DNA from 2 places in the Acidovorax sp. WCS2018Noco2-16 genome. Region 2 is predicted to be linked to the other one. Evidence: predicted binding sites of a transcription regulator. Region 2 holds the regulator's gene; the other holds the start of a gene.
The links. The regulator sigma-54, encoded in region 2, starts transcription at its own class of promoters, with help from an activator protein. The targets are predictions, from matches to a motif close to TGGCANGNAANCTGCTTT.
Positions count from the first base shown of each region.

Region 1: the regulator sigma-54 is predicted to act here: its motif matches at 3,117-3,134, upstream of RQI28_RS09785 (TorF family putative porin).

Region 1 is NZ_JAVTJJ010000003.1:53,584-59,246, reverse strand. It holds gene RQI28_RS09800 (response regulator) at 1-246, shown strand, start outside; gene RQI28_RS09795 (ammonium transporter) at 489-1,910, opposite strand; gene glnK (P-II family nitrogen regulator) at 1,957-2,295, opposite strand; gene RQI28_RS09785 (TorF family putative porin) at 2,350-3,078, opposite strand; gene RQI28_RS09780 (YifB family Mg chelatase-like AAA ATPase) at 3,294-4,847, shown strand; gene RQI28_RS09775 (SDR family oxidoreductase) at 5,082-5,663, opposite strand, start outside.
Region 2 is NZ_JAVTJJ010000002.1:817,106-822,768, reverse strand. It holds gene lptA (lipopolysaccharide transport periplasmic protein LptA) at 1-488, shown strand, start outside; gene lptB (LPS export ABC transporter ATP-binding protein) at 569-1,291, shown strand; gene RQI28_RS09160 (RNA polymerase factor sigma-54) at 1,291-2,877, shown strand; gene RQI28_RS09155 (TspO/MBR family protein) at 2,896-3,429, opposite strand; gene RQI28_RS09150 (methyl-accepting chemotaxis protein) at 3,619-5,493, opposite strand; gene RQI28_RS09145 (THUMP domain-containing protein) at 5,613-5,663, shown strand, end outside.

The sequences.
Region 1 (5,663 bases), on a different contig from region 2:
GTCACCGACGTGGGCTTGCCGGGCGGCATGAACGGCAGGCAGGTGGCCGATGCGGCCCGCAACATCTATCCCGCACTGCAGGTGATGTTCGTGACGGGGTACGCGGAAAACGCGGTGCTCAGCCATGGCCATCTGCCCACCGGCATGCAAGTGCTGACCAAGCCCTTCGAACTGCGCGTGTTCGGCCAGCGCATTCAGACGTTGATGAAGTCAGCGTCCACCGCAGACCGCCGGCCGGCGCCTTAGCACGCGGTGGCGGGTGGGGGCCGCTGCGAAGCGGCGGGCGCGGCGCGCTGCGCGTGGTTGCCCGCAGGCTTTTCCTGACCGCAGCCCCGGTGGCGCTCTGCGCGCGGCCGCCATTGATCGGTGTGGGCCAAAAAAAAGGCCCACCTTGCGGCGGGCCGAATGTCCAGAGGAATAACTGGCAGAAAACAGGGTTCGGGTTCCGCCCCCGCCCGGTGCCACCAGACACCGGGGCGGGCAAGCCCTCAACGATGGTAAGCCGTTTCGCCGTGCGAGGTGATGTCCAGGCCTTCGCGCTCGGCTTCTTCGCTGACGCGCAGGCCCACCAGCAGGTCGGCAATCTTGTAGGCGATGAAGGCCACCACGCCAGACCAGACGATGGTGAACAGCACGCTCTTGACCTGCACCCACACCTGGGCACCCATGTTGAACGTGTCGGGGGTCAGGCCACCCGTGCCGCCCAGGCCCTGCGATGCGAACACACCGGTCAGGATGGCACCCACGATGCCGCCCACGCCGTGCACGCCGAACACGTCGAACGCGTCGTCGGCACCCAGCATGCGCTTCAAGCCACCCACGCCCCACAGGCAGACCACACCGGCGATCAGGCCCATCACGATGGCGCCCATCGGGCCGACGAAGCCGGCAGCAGGCGTGACGGCCACCAGGCCGGCCACGGCGCCGGAAGCGGCACCCAGCATCGAAGCCTTGCCCTTGGAGAGCGCCTCACCTGCGATCCACGACAGGGTGGCGGCAGCGGTGGCCAGCACCGTGTTCACGAAAGCCAGGCCCGCATTGGCGTTGGCCGCACCGGCCGAGCCGGCGTTGAAGCCGAACCAGCCCACCCACAGCAGCGAAGCGCCCACCATGGTCAGCGTCAGCGAATGGGGCGTGAACGCTTCTTTGCCGAAGCCGATGCGCTTGCCCACCACGTAGGCGCCCACCAGGCCGGCGATACCGGCGTTGATGTGCACCACGGTGCCACCAGCAAAGTCCAGCGCGCCGTCGGCTGCCAGCAGGCCGCCGCCCCACACGATGTGGGCCATGGGCACGTAGCTGAAGGTGAACCACAGCGTCGAGAAGATCAGCACGGCAGCGAACTTCATGCGTTCTGCGAACGAGCCCACGATCAGCGCCACGGTGATGGCGGCGAAGGTGCCCTGGAACGCGAAGAACACGTACTCAGGAATGGTCGCCAGGGCGCCGAAGGTTTCCTGGTTCACGCCCTTGAGGAAGACCTTGTCGAAGCCGCCGAAGAACTTGCCCTCGCCCGAGAACGCCAGGCTGTAGCCGTAGATGGCCCACAGCAGCGAGATCAGCGAGAAGACCACGAACACCTGCATCAGGACCGACAGCATGTTCTTGGAGCGGCCCAGGCCGCCGTAGAACAGCGCCAGGCCGGGCAGCGTCATCAGGATGACCAGCAGCGTGGAGGTGAGCATCCAGGCGGTGTCGCCGGAGTCGATCTTTGGAGCGGGTGCTGCGGCAGGTGCAGCGGCGTCGGGTGCAGCCGCTGCCGGAGCGGCGGTGGCTGCGGCAGCAGGTGCCGATGCGGCGGGCGCCGTCACGGCGGCAGGTTCGGAAGCGGCGGGCGCCTGAGCCAGCACGGCGGTGCCGGCGGTCATCAGGCTCAAGCCCAGGAGGCAGGAAGCAAGCAGTTTTTTCATGGCAATACTCAGGGTGTGTATCGGGGTGTGGTGCCGGGGGCGCGCCTTACAGGGCTTCCTTGCCGGTCTCGCCGGTGCGAATGCGCACGACCTGTTCCAGATGGCCCACGAAGATCTTGCCGTCGCCGATCTTGCCGGTACGCGCAGCACCTTCGATGGCTTCGATGACACGCTCGACCAGTTCGTCGGACACGGCCGCTTCGATCTTCACCTTGGGCAGGAAGTCGACCACGTATTCGGCGCCGCGGTACAGCTCGGTGTGGCCCTTCTGGCGGCCGAAGCCTTTCACCTCGGTCACGGTGATCCCTTGCACGCCGATGTCCGACAGGGCTTCACGCACCTCGTCAAGCTTGAACGGTTTGATGATGGCTGTCACCATTTTCATTTTGCGGTTCCTCAGAATGGGGCGCTTTGGGCGCCCGCTGTGATGGGTAAGGGGTTACAGGGTCTTGGTGAGCGTGACGATCAGGCGCGACTTGTTGACGTCGCCGAAGAAGTTCTTCTTGTTGGCGCCGACCACTGCGGCGCCCAGCGACAGACCCGAACCGAAGTCGTAGGCACCGCCCACGCTGTAGTCCATATAGTTGGGCACGCCCAGGTCCTTGATGTCACTGGCAAAGCGGGTGAAGCCGACGGAAGCCTTCAGCGTGGTGCTGGGCGCCACTTCCTGCGCAAAGGCCACGTTGAAGTAGCCGGTGTTGCGGCCGCGGTTGCTGGAGGTCTTGGCGCCGGCCCAGCCGAAGTAGTCCTTCGACACGGTGTGCGAATACTTGGCCGTCACCGGGCCAAAAGTGGCTGCGCCATACAGCTCGGTGGTGTTGCCCGTCGTGTTGCCGGGGTAGATGTAGGTGAGTGCGCCCACGTCCAGGTCGAACGCGCCGGCCTTGAACTTGTAGCCGCCGTACACGTCCATCTCGATGGAGTTGCCGCTCAGCCAGTCCACGCTGGAATTCCAGTTGCCCAAGTAGAAGCCGCTCTCGCCGAAGGTGTAGTCCAGGCCGCCCTGAATGGCGGGTTTCACGGCTTTGGACTTGCTCGTATCCTGGTCCTGACCGCGGAACTTGTAGTTCGTCGTCAAGGCGACGTTGCCCGTCAGCTGGGCATGGGCGAAGGCCGGCAGCAAGGTGGCGGCAGCGATGGCGAGCACTGGAATAGCTTTGCGGATCATGGATTCCCCCGGGAAGTTGGTGTCAGGACCAGGGCCTCAAAGCATGGACCGTGCCACCATAGGCGCAGTGCGTCGCACGCTCGCGTACAGTTCCGCTGGAAATCAGGGCGTTACATCGCACGCATGCAGTAACGCAAAGCACCATCGCGGTGCAATAAATGACATAACAACTGGGTGCGCCAAAGCGGTGCACCTGTCTGGGGAGAGGTGCCGACATGAGTCTTGCTTTGGTGCAAAGCCGCGCGCTGCTGGGTCTGCAGGCGCCGTCCGTAACGGTGGAGGTGCACCTGGCCAATGGGCTACCCAGCTTCACGCTGGTGGGCTTGGCGGAGGTCGAGGTCAAGGAGGCGCGCGAGCGCGTGCGCTCGGCTTTGCAGAATGCGGGGCTGGAGTTTCCGGCGAACAAGAAGATCACCGTGAACCTGGCCCCGGCCGATCTGCCCAAGGATTCCGGCCGCTTCGATCTGCCGATCGCCTTGGGGATTCTGGCCGCCAGCGGACAGATCGACGCCACCCGGCTGGCCGGCTACGAGTTCGCAGGCGAGCTGTCGCTGTCGGGCGAGTTGCGTGCCGTGCGCGGCGCGCTGGCCACCAGCCTGGCACTGCGCACGCTGCCGCTGGGCGAGCGCCCGCGCATGGTGCTGCCGCCGGGCAGCGCGCAAGAAGCCGCCCTGGTGCCTGACACCGAGGTGTACTGCGCCCGCCACCTGCTGGACGTGGTGCGCCGGTTTCTGCATCTCGACAAGAACGCCGTAGCAGCTGACGCCCCTGCCGACGATGACGGCTGGGCGCGCATGCAACCAACCCCACGACCCGTGCAGGCGCCCTCCGCCGACCTGGCCGACGTGAAGGGTCAGGCCGCCGCCAAACGGGCGCTGGAGATCGCCGCCGCCGGCGGCCACGGCTTGTTGCTGGTCGGCCCGCCGGGCTCCGGCAAGTCGATGCTGGCACACCGGTTCGCCGCACTGCTGCCCGCCATGACGGTGCAGGAGGCGCTGGAGAGCGCGGCGGTGGCCAGCCTGGCCGGCCGCTTCGAGGCCGATAGCTGGATGCAGCGCACCACGGCACATCCGCACCACACCTGCAGCGCGATTGCACTGGTGGGCGGCGGCTCGCCCCCTCGGCCGGGCGAGATCTCGCTGGCCCATGAAGGCGTCCTTTTCCTCGATGAATTTCCCGAATTCGCCCGCTCTGCGCTGGAGGCGCTGCGCGAGCCGCTGGAGACCGGCCGTATCACCATTGCCCGGGCGGCGCGGCGCGCGGAATTCCCGGCGCGCTTTCAGCTCATCGCTGCCATGAACCCTTGCCCCTGCGGCTTTCTCGGCGCGGCGCAGCGCGCCTGCCGGTGCACGCCCGACCAGGTGGCGCGCTACCAGGGCAAGCTCAGCGGCCCGCTGCTCGACCGCATCGACCTGCATGTGGAAGTGCCCGCCATGCCGGCCGACGAATTGCTGAACGCCCCGGCGGGCGAAGCCAGCGCTGCCGTGCGCGCCCGGGTGGAGGCCGCCCGCGCGCGCGCCGTGGCGCGCCAGGGCAAGCCCAACCAGGCGCTGCAGGGCCGCGAGATCGACGTGCACTTGGCGCTCGATGACGCCGCCGGGCGCTTTTTGCAGGCTGCCGCCGCACGCCTGGGCTGGTCGGCGCGCAGTACGCACCGCGCGCTCAAGGTCGCCCGCACCATCGCCGACATGGCGGGGGCGGCCGATATCGCCGCCGCGCACGTGGCCGAGGCCGTGCAATACCGGCGGGTGCTGCGCAGCACCGTCTAGATAGTGGAAGCGCCGTGACACCGTTCTGAGCGATGTCGTACCGCGCAGGGGCTCCGCTGGAATGTGGCGATGTAGGCGTGGCGGCAGCGGCAGCGATTCCAGGCAGCGCCTTTCCAGCGGTCATTGCTTCGTGTGGTTGCTATAAAATAAATAGCTGTTAGCGCTTATGCAATAAGAGCTAGAGGCCAATTTGCCTCTTGATCTGGCAGCCGCCAGACCCTGGCGACACACAGGTCAGAGGAACATGCCGCCCGACGCCTCGATGCGCTGCGCGTTCACCCAGCCCGTGCCCGGTTGCAGCAGCGACGCGATCACGCCGCCGATGTCGTCCGGCAGGCCCACGCGGCCCAGCGCGGTTTGCGATGCAATGAAGCTGTTCAGCTGCGCGTTGTCGCGCACGGCCCCGCCGCCGAAGTCGGTCTCGATGGCGCCCGGTGCCACCACGTTCACGGCGATACCGCGCGCGCCCAGCTCCTTGGCCATGTAGCGGCTCAGCACCTCGATGCCGCCCTTCATGGCCGCATAGGCGGCATAACCCGGCAGCGCAAAACGCGCCAGCCCGCTGGAGACGTTGAGAATGCGCCCGCCGTCGTTCATCAGCGGCAGCAGCTTCTGCGACAGGAAGAACGCGCCCTTGAGGTGGATGTTCACCAACTCGTCGAATTGCTCTTCCGTGGTCTCCATGAAGCTGGCATGAATGCCGATGCCCGCGTTGTTCACCAGAAAGTCGAAGCGCTCGCGCTGCCAGTGCCGCGACAGCGCAGCGCGCACCTGCTCTGCAAAGTCGGCAAAGCCGCCGCTCTGGGCCACGTCCAG
Region 2 (5,663 bases):
CCAAGGGCACCATGGTGCTGCGCGGCGCGCGGCTCGACGTGCGCCAAGACCCCGACGGCTTTCAGCACGGCGTGGTGACGGCCGAGCCCGGCAAGCGCGCCTTCTTCCGCCAAAAGCGCGACACCCTGCCCGGTGCGCCCGACGAATTCGTCGAAGGCGAAGGCGAGATCATCGAATACGACGGCCGTGCCGAGACCGTGAAGCTCACCCGCCGCGCAGAGCTGCGCCGCTACCGCGAAGCCACGCCGACCGACGAGATGTCCGGCGCCGTGATCTTCTACAACAGCGTGAGCGACGTGCTCACCGTGGACGGCCAGCGCACGGCACCCAATGGCACGCCGTCCGGCACACCCGGCGGCCGCGTGCGCGCGGTGCTGGCTCCCAAGGAGCCCGCCGCTGGCGCCGCCCGGCCCGCCGCACCCGCTGCCACGCCGGCGCCCACCCTGCGGCCCAGCACCGACCTGAGCAACGGCGGCGCGAGCAAGTGAGCGAGTCCCTCTCCCCCACCGCCTCCGCCGCTGCTACTCCCGATGCGGCCCTCGTGCCCGGCGGCAGCCGCCTGGAGGCCATGCACCTGCAAAAGTCCTACGGCAGCCGCAAGGTCGTCAAGGACGTGTCGCTCACCGTGCAAAAGGGCGAAGTCGTCGGACTGCTGGGCCCCAACGGCGCCGGCAAGACCACGTCGTTCTACATGATCGTCGGGCTGGTGCGCAGCGACGGCGGCGACATCCGCATCGACGGCCAGTCGGTCGCCAACATGCCCATTCACCGCCGCTCGCGGCTGGGCCTGTCGTATCTGCCGCAGGAGGCGTCCATCTTCCGCAAGCTGAACGTGGAAGAGAACGTGCGCGCCGTGCTGGAGCTGCAAACCGGCGAAGACGGCAAGCCGCTGCCGCGCGCCGAAGTCGAAGAGCGCCTGACCGCGCTGCTGCAGGAACTGCGCGTGGAGCACCTGCGCGCATCGCCCGCGCTGGCGCTCTCCGGTGGCGAGCGCCGCCGGGTGGAAATCGCCCGCGCCCTGGCCACGCAGCCGCGCTTCATCCTGCTCGATGAACCCTTCGCCGGCATCGACCCCATCGCCGTCATCGAGATCCAGCGGATCATCGGCTTCCTCAAAGAGCGCGGCATCGGCGTGCTCATCACCGACCACAACGTGCGCGAGACGCTGGGCATCTGCGACCACGCCTTCATCATCAGCGACGGCAACGTGCTGGCGCAGGGCACGCCTTCCGACATCGTGGACAACGCCGAGGTGCGCCGCGTGTACCTGGGCGAGCACTTTCGGATGTGATGAAGCCCGGCCTTTCACTGCGCGTCTCGCAACACCTCGCGCTCACGCCCCAACTGCAGCAATCGATCCGGCTGCTGCAGCTGTCCACGCTGGAGCTGTCGCAGGAAGTCGAGCAGATGCTCGACGAGAACCCGTTTCTCGACCGCACGCTCGAAGACGCGCCGCGCGAGGAATTCGGCCTTCAGCAGGCCGACACCCCCGTGGCGGACGATGACCGCCAGTCCGACGATGCTCTCTATAACGTAGCACCCAGCGCAGCATCCACCAGCGCTGAAGGCCCAAACGACGCTGAAACGCCGGCCAGCACCGAGGCCACCGCCGCCGAAGCGCCCGACTGGGAAGGCGACGGCACCGTGGACTTTTCGCCTGACGACAGCGAGTGGGGCGGCGACGCGCCCGCCCGCAATCGGTCGGGCGACAGCGATGGCGATGCCGACGCGACCGAGCTGGCGCGCAGCAACCTGTCGCTCACCGACTTTCTGCACCGGCAGGCGCTTTCGCTGCGGCTGTCGGAGGTGGACACCGCCGCGCTGCGCTTTCTCATCGAATCGCTGAATGACGACGGCTACCTGGAAGACTCGCTCGAATCGCTGGCCGTGAGCCTGGCCGGCCCGGAAGACACCGAGCAGATCGAAGAACTGGTGCACCGTTTCACCGTGGCCATGCGCCTGTTGCAAAGCCTGGAGCCCACGGGCGTGGGCGCGCGGGGCCTGGCCGAATGCCTGACGCTGCAGCTGCGTGCGCTGGCCGCCGACAAAGAGGGCGATGCCGAGGTACTGCAGACCGCGCTGCGCATCTGCAAGCAGCCGCTGGAGATGCTGGCCAAGCGCGACGTGCGGCGGCTGACCCAGAGCTGCGGTGGCGGCAACGAGGAGCGCACCCGCCTGGCGATGGCGCTCATCGCGCGGCTCGAGCCCCGCCCCGGCCGGCGCTTTGCCGACGTGGAGCGCAACATCATCGTGCCCGACGTCATCGTCAAGAAGACCGGGCGCGGCTCGCAGCAGAACTTCAACGTGCAGCTCAACCCCGACGTGATGCCGCGCCTGCGCGTGCACGACGTCTATGCCGGCGCGCTGCGTGGCAACCGGGGCGGCGAAGGCCACCAGGCGCTGCAGCAGCGGCTGCAGGAAGCACGCTGGTTCATCAAGAACATCCAGCAGCGCTTCGACACCATCCTGCGCGTGTCGCGCGCCATCGTGGACCGGCAGCGCAACTTCTTCGTGCACGGAGAGCTCGCCATGCGCCCGCTGGTGCTGCGCGACATCGCCGACGAGTTGGGCCTGCACGAATCCACCATCAGCCGCGTGACGACGGCGAAATACATGTCCACGCCGCAAGGCACCTACGAGCTGAAGTATTTCTTCGGCTCTGGGCTGGGCACCGAGACGGGCGGCAACGCGTCCAGCACGGCGGTGCGCGCGCTCATCAAGCAGTTCGTGTCGGCCGAGAACCTGGCCAAGCCCCTGTCGGACAGCCAGATCGCCGCCATGCTGAAAGAGCAGGGCATCGAATGCGCGCGCCGTACGGTGGCCAAGTACCGCGAGGCGCTCAAGATCGCGCCGGCCAATCTGCGCAAGGCGCTTTGACGCGGCCGCTGCGGGTCGTCAGCCCAGCAGCTGCGGGTTCATGCGCCAGAGCGTGAAGTTCAGCGCCCCGGCGAACGTGATCCACGCCAGGTAAGGCACCAGCAGCGCGCCCGCCAGCGGCCGCAGCCGCCAGAACGCCACCAGCGTGGCGGCCACGGTGATCCACAGGGCGGCGATGTCCGCCAGCGCCCAGGCACCCAGGTGCCACTGAAAGAACAGCCAGCTCCACAGCGCGTTCAGCACCAGCTGCACGCAAAACAGCACCAGCGCCCGCTGCCGCAGCGCGCCGGCCGGCTGGCGCCAGACCAGCCATGCGGCCACGCCCATCATCGCGAAGAGCGCCGTCCACACCGGGCCGAACACCGAAGGCGGCGGCGCCCAGCCGGGCTGCGCCAACTGGCCGTAGAACTGCGGCGCCTGTACCGACGCGACGCTGCCGATAGCGGCGGTGAGAAACGCCAGTGCCAGCCAGCCGGCCAGGGCCAGCCAGGTGCGCGCAGGGGAGCGGTGCAGCGGCCCGCCAGGTGCCGCAGAGGTGTAGTGCGATGTCATCGCCCGATCATCGCCGACGCATGGCCACCCCCCGGAGGCCAGGCGCGGCCGCATTTGTCAGACGGCGCGCCGTGTCGGTCGTACACGGCTTGCCTGAATGAGGCGATGCTATTATTTTAATAGCTATTAACGCTTACGGAATAAGCGCTAGAGGCCAAAAAGACCTCAAACTTCAACAGGGCGCCAAGCTCAAAGGCCGGGCAATGCACGCTGCCCGCCAGGTGAGCCCAAGGCATGCGTCGTAGCACCCAGGCCCGCTGCGTGCCCCGCTGCTTCCAGCTTGAAGCCCGCCACCACGTCGGCCAGCTGCGCCGCCTGCTGCTGCAGCGATTGCGCGGCGGCGGTGGCTTCTTCGACCAGTGCCGCGTTCTGCTGCGTGGCCTGGTCCATCTGGCTCACCGCGCTGCCGATCTCGGCGATGCCGGTGCTCTGCTCCTGGCTGGCGTTGCTGATCTCGGCCACGATGGCCGTCACGCGGCGCACGCTGTCCACCACCTTGTCCATGGTGGCGCCGGCGTCCTGCACCAGCTTGCTGCCGGCGTCGACCTGCGCTACTGAATCGTCGATTAGCGTCTTGATCTCCTTGGCGGCGGTGGCACTGCGCTGGGCCAGCGTGCGCACTTCGGATGCGACCACGGCGAAGCCCCGGCCCTGTTCGCCCGCACGGGCGGCTTCGACGGCGGCGTTCAGCGCCAGGATGTTGGTCTGAAAGGCAATGCCGTCGATCACGCCGATGATGTCCACGATCTTGCGGGCCGATGCATCGATGCCGCCCATGGTCTTGACCACCTGGCCCACGACGGTGCCGCCGTGCGTCGCGATGTCCGATGCGCCCGTCGCCAGCTGGTTGGCCTGGCGCGCGTTCTCGGCGTTCTGCTGCACGGTGGCGGTGAGCTGCTCCATGGCGGCGGCGGTTTCTTCCAGCGAGCTGGCCTGCTGCTCGGTGCGGGCCGACAGGTCCTGGTTGCCGCTGGCGATTTCGGAGGTGGACAGGCGCACCGATTCGGACGACGCCCGGATGCGCACCAGCACGGCGGCGATCTTGTCGACGAAGCTGTTGAAGGCGTGGGCGATGTGCGTCAGCTCGTCGTTGCCATGCGTTTGCAGCCGGCGCGTCAGGTCGCCGTCGCCGGAGGCGATGTCCTGCAGCGCGTCGCGCACCAGGGCCAGGCGGCGCAAGGCGCGCGCGATGACGGCACTGAGCACCAGGATGGCCAGCGCCAGCGAGATGACCACCGTGGTCGCCGACACCTTCAGCAGCGTGTCGATGGACGCCAGCGCCTGGCCGCGGTGCACGGCAATCACCAACTGCCAGTCGGTGCCGGGCACGGGTTGCCCATACAGCAAGTAGTCGGTGCCGTTGATGTCGGTGCGCATGCCGGCGGCGGCCTTTTCCAGCTCACGCAGGGTGGCGGGCTGCAGATTGGGCGACAGGGCGGACACGGGCTTGAGCGTCAGCGACGTGTCGGGATGGGTGACGATCGCACCGGCCTGGTTGGCCAGGAAGGCGAAGCTGTCCGGCGTGGGCTTGATGGCACCCACGTTGCGCACCACAGTGGTCAGCAGCACGTCGGTGCCCACCACCGCGGTGGGGTTGCCTGCGGGCCCGACCGGTTCTGCAAACGTCACGCCCACCTCGGGCGGGGATGTGAACAGGTAGGGCGCGGTCACGATGGGCTTGCCCTCTTGAACGGCTTGCCTGTACCAAGGGCGCGACGTGACGTCGTAGCTCGCCGGCATCGGGTTCAGGAACAGGGTGCGCTTGTCCGGAAAGCCGACATAGGCATCCGAGAACCCGCCGCCGTCGCGCAGCGCCTGCAGCACGCCCCGTGGCTCCGGCTGGTCGATGGCCAGGATCAGCGTGTGGGTCAGCAGGCGCTTCGATTCCACCCAGTCCGCCAGCGTGCGTGCCTGGGATGCCACCAGCTGGCGGCTCTGGGCATCCACGGTGGACTGAACGTGGTGCTGCACCGTGATGAAGTTGGCTACAGCCAGGGCGAGCATGGCCGCGGTGAGAATGGCGACGCTGAGCGCGATGAGGCGGGCTCGGAGGCTGAGTTGCATGGGGATCCTGAGGGGTTCGGTGATGCGCTGTGGCATTCGGTCAACGGCAGCGCGGGTCGTCCGGCGATAGCCGTAGCCTCTTTATCGGATCGGCAACGCGTATCCTTGAGGCCACTTTTATGAATCAACTCCAACTCTTTCTGCCCTGCGCCGCCGGCGTCGAGGGTTAT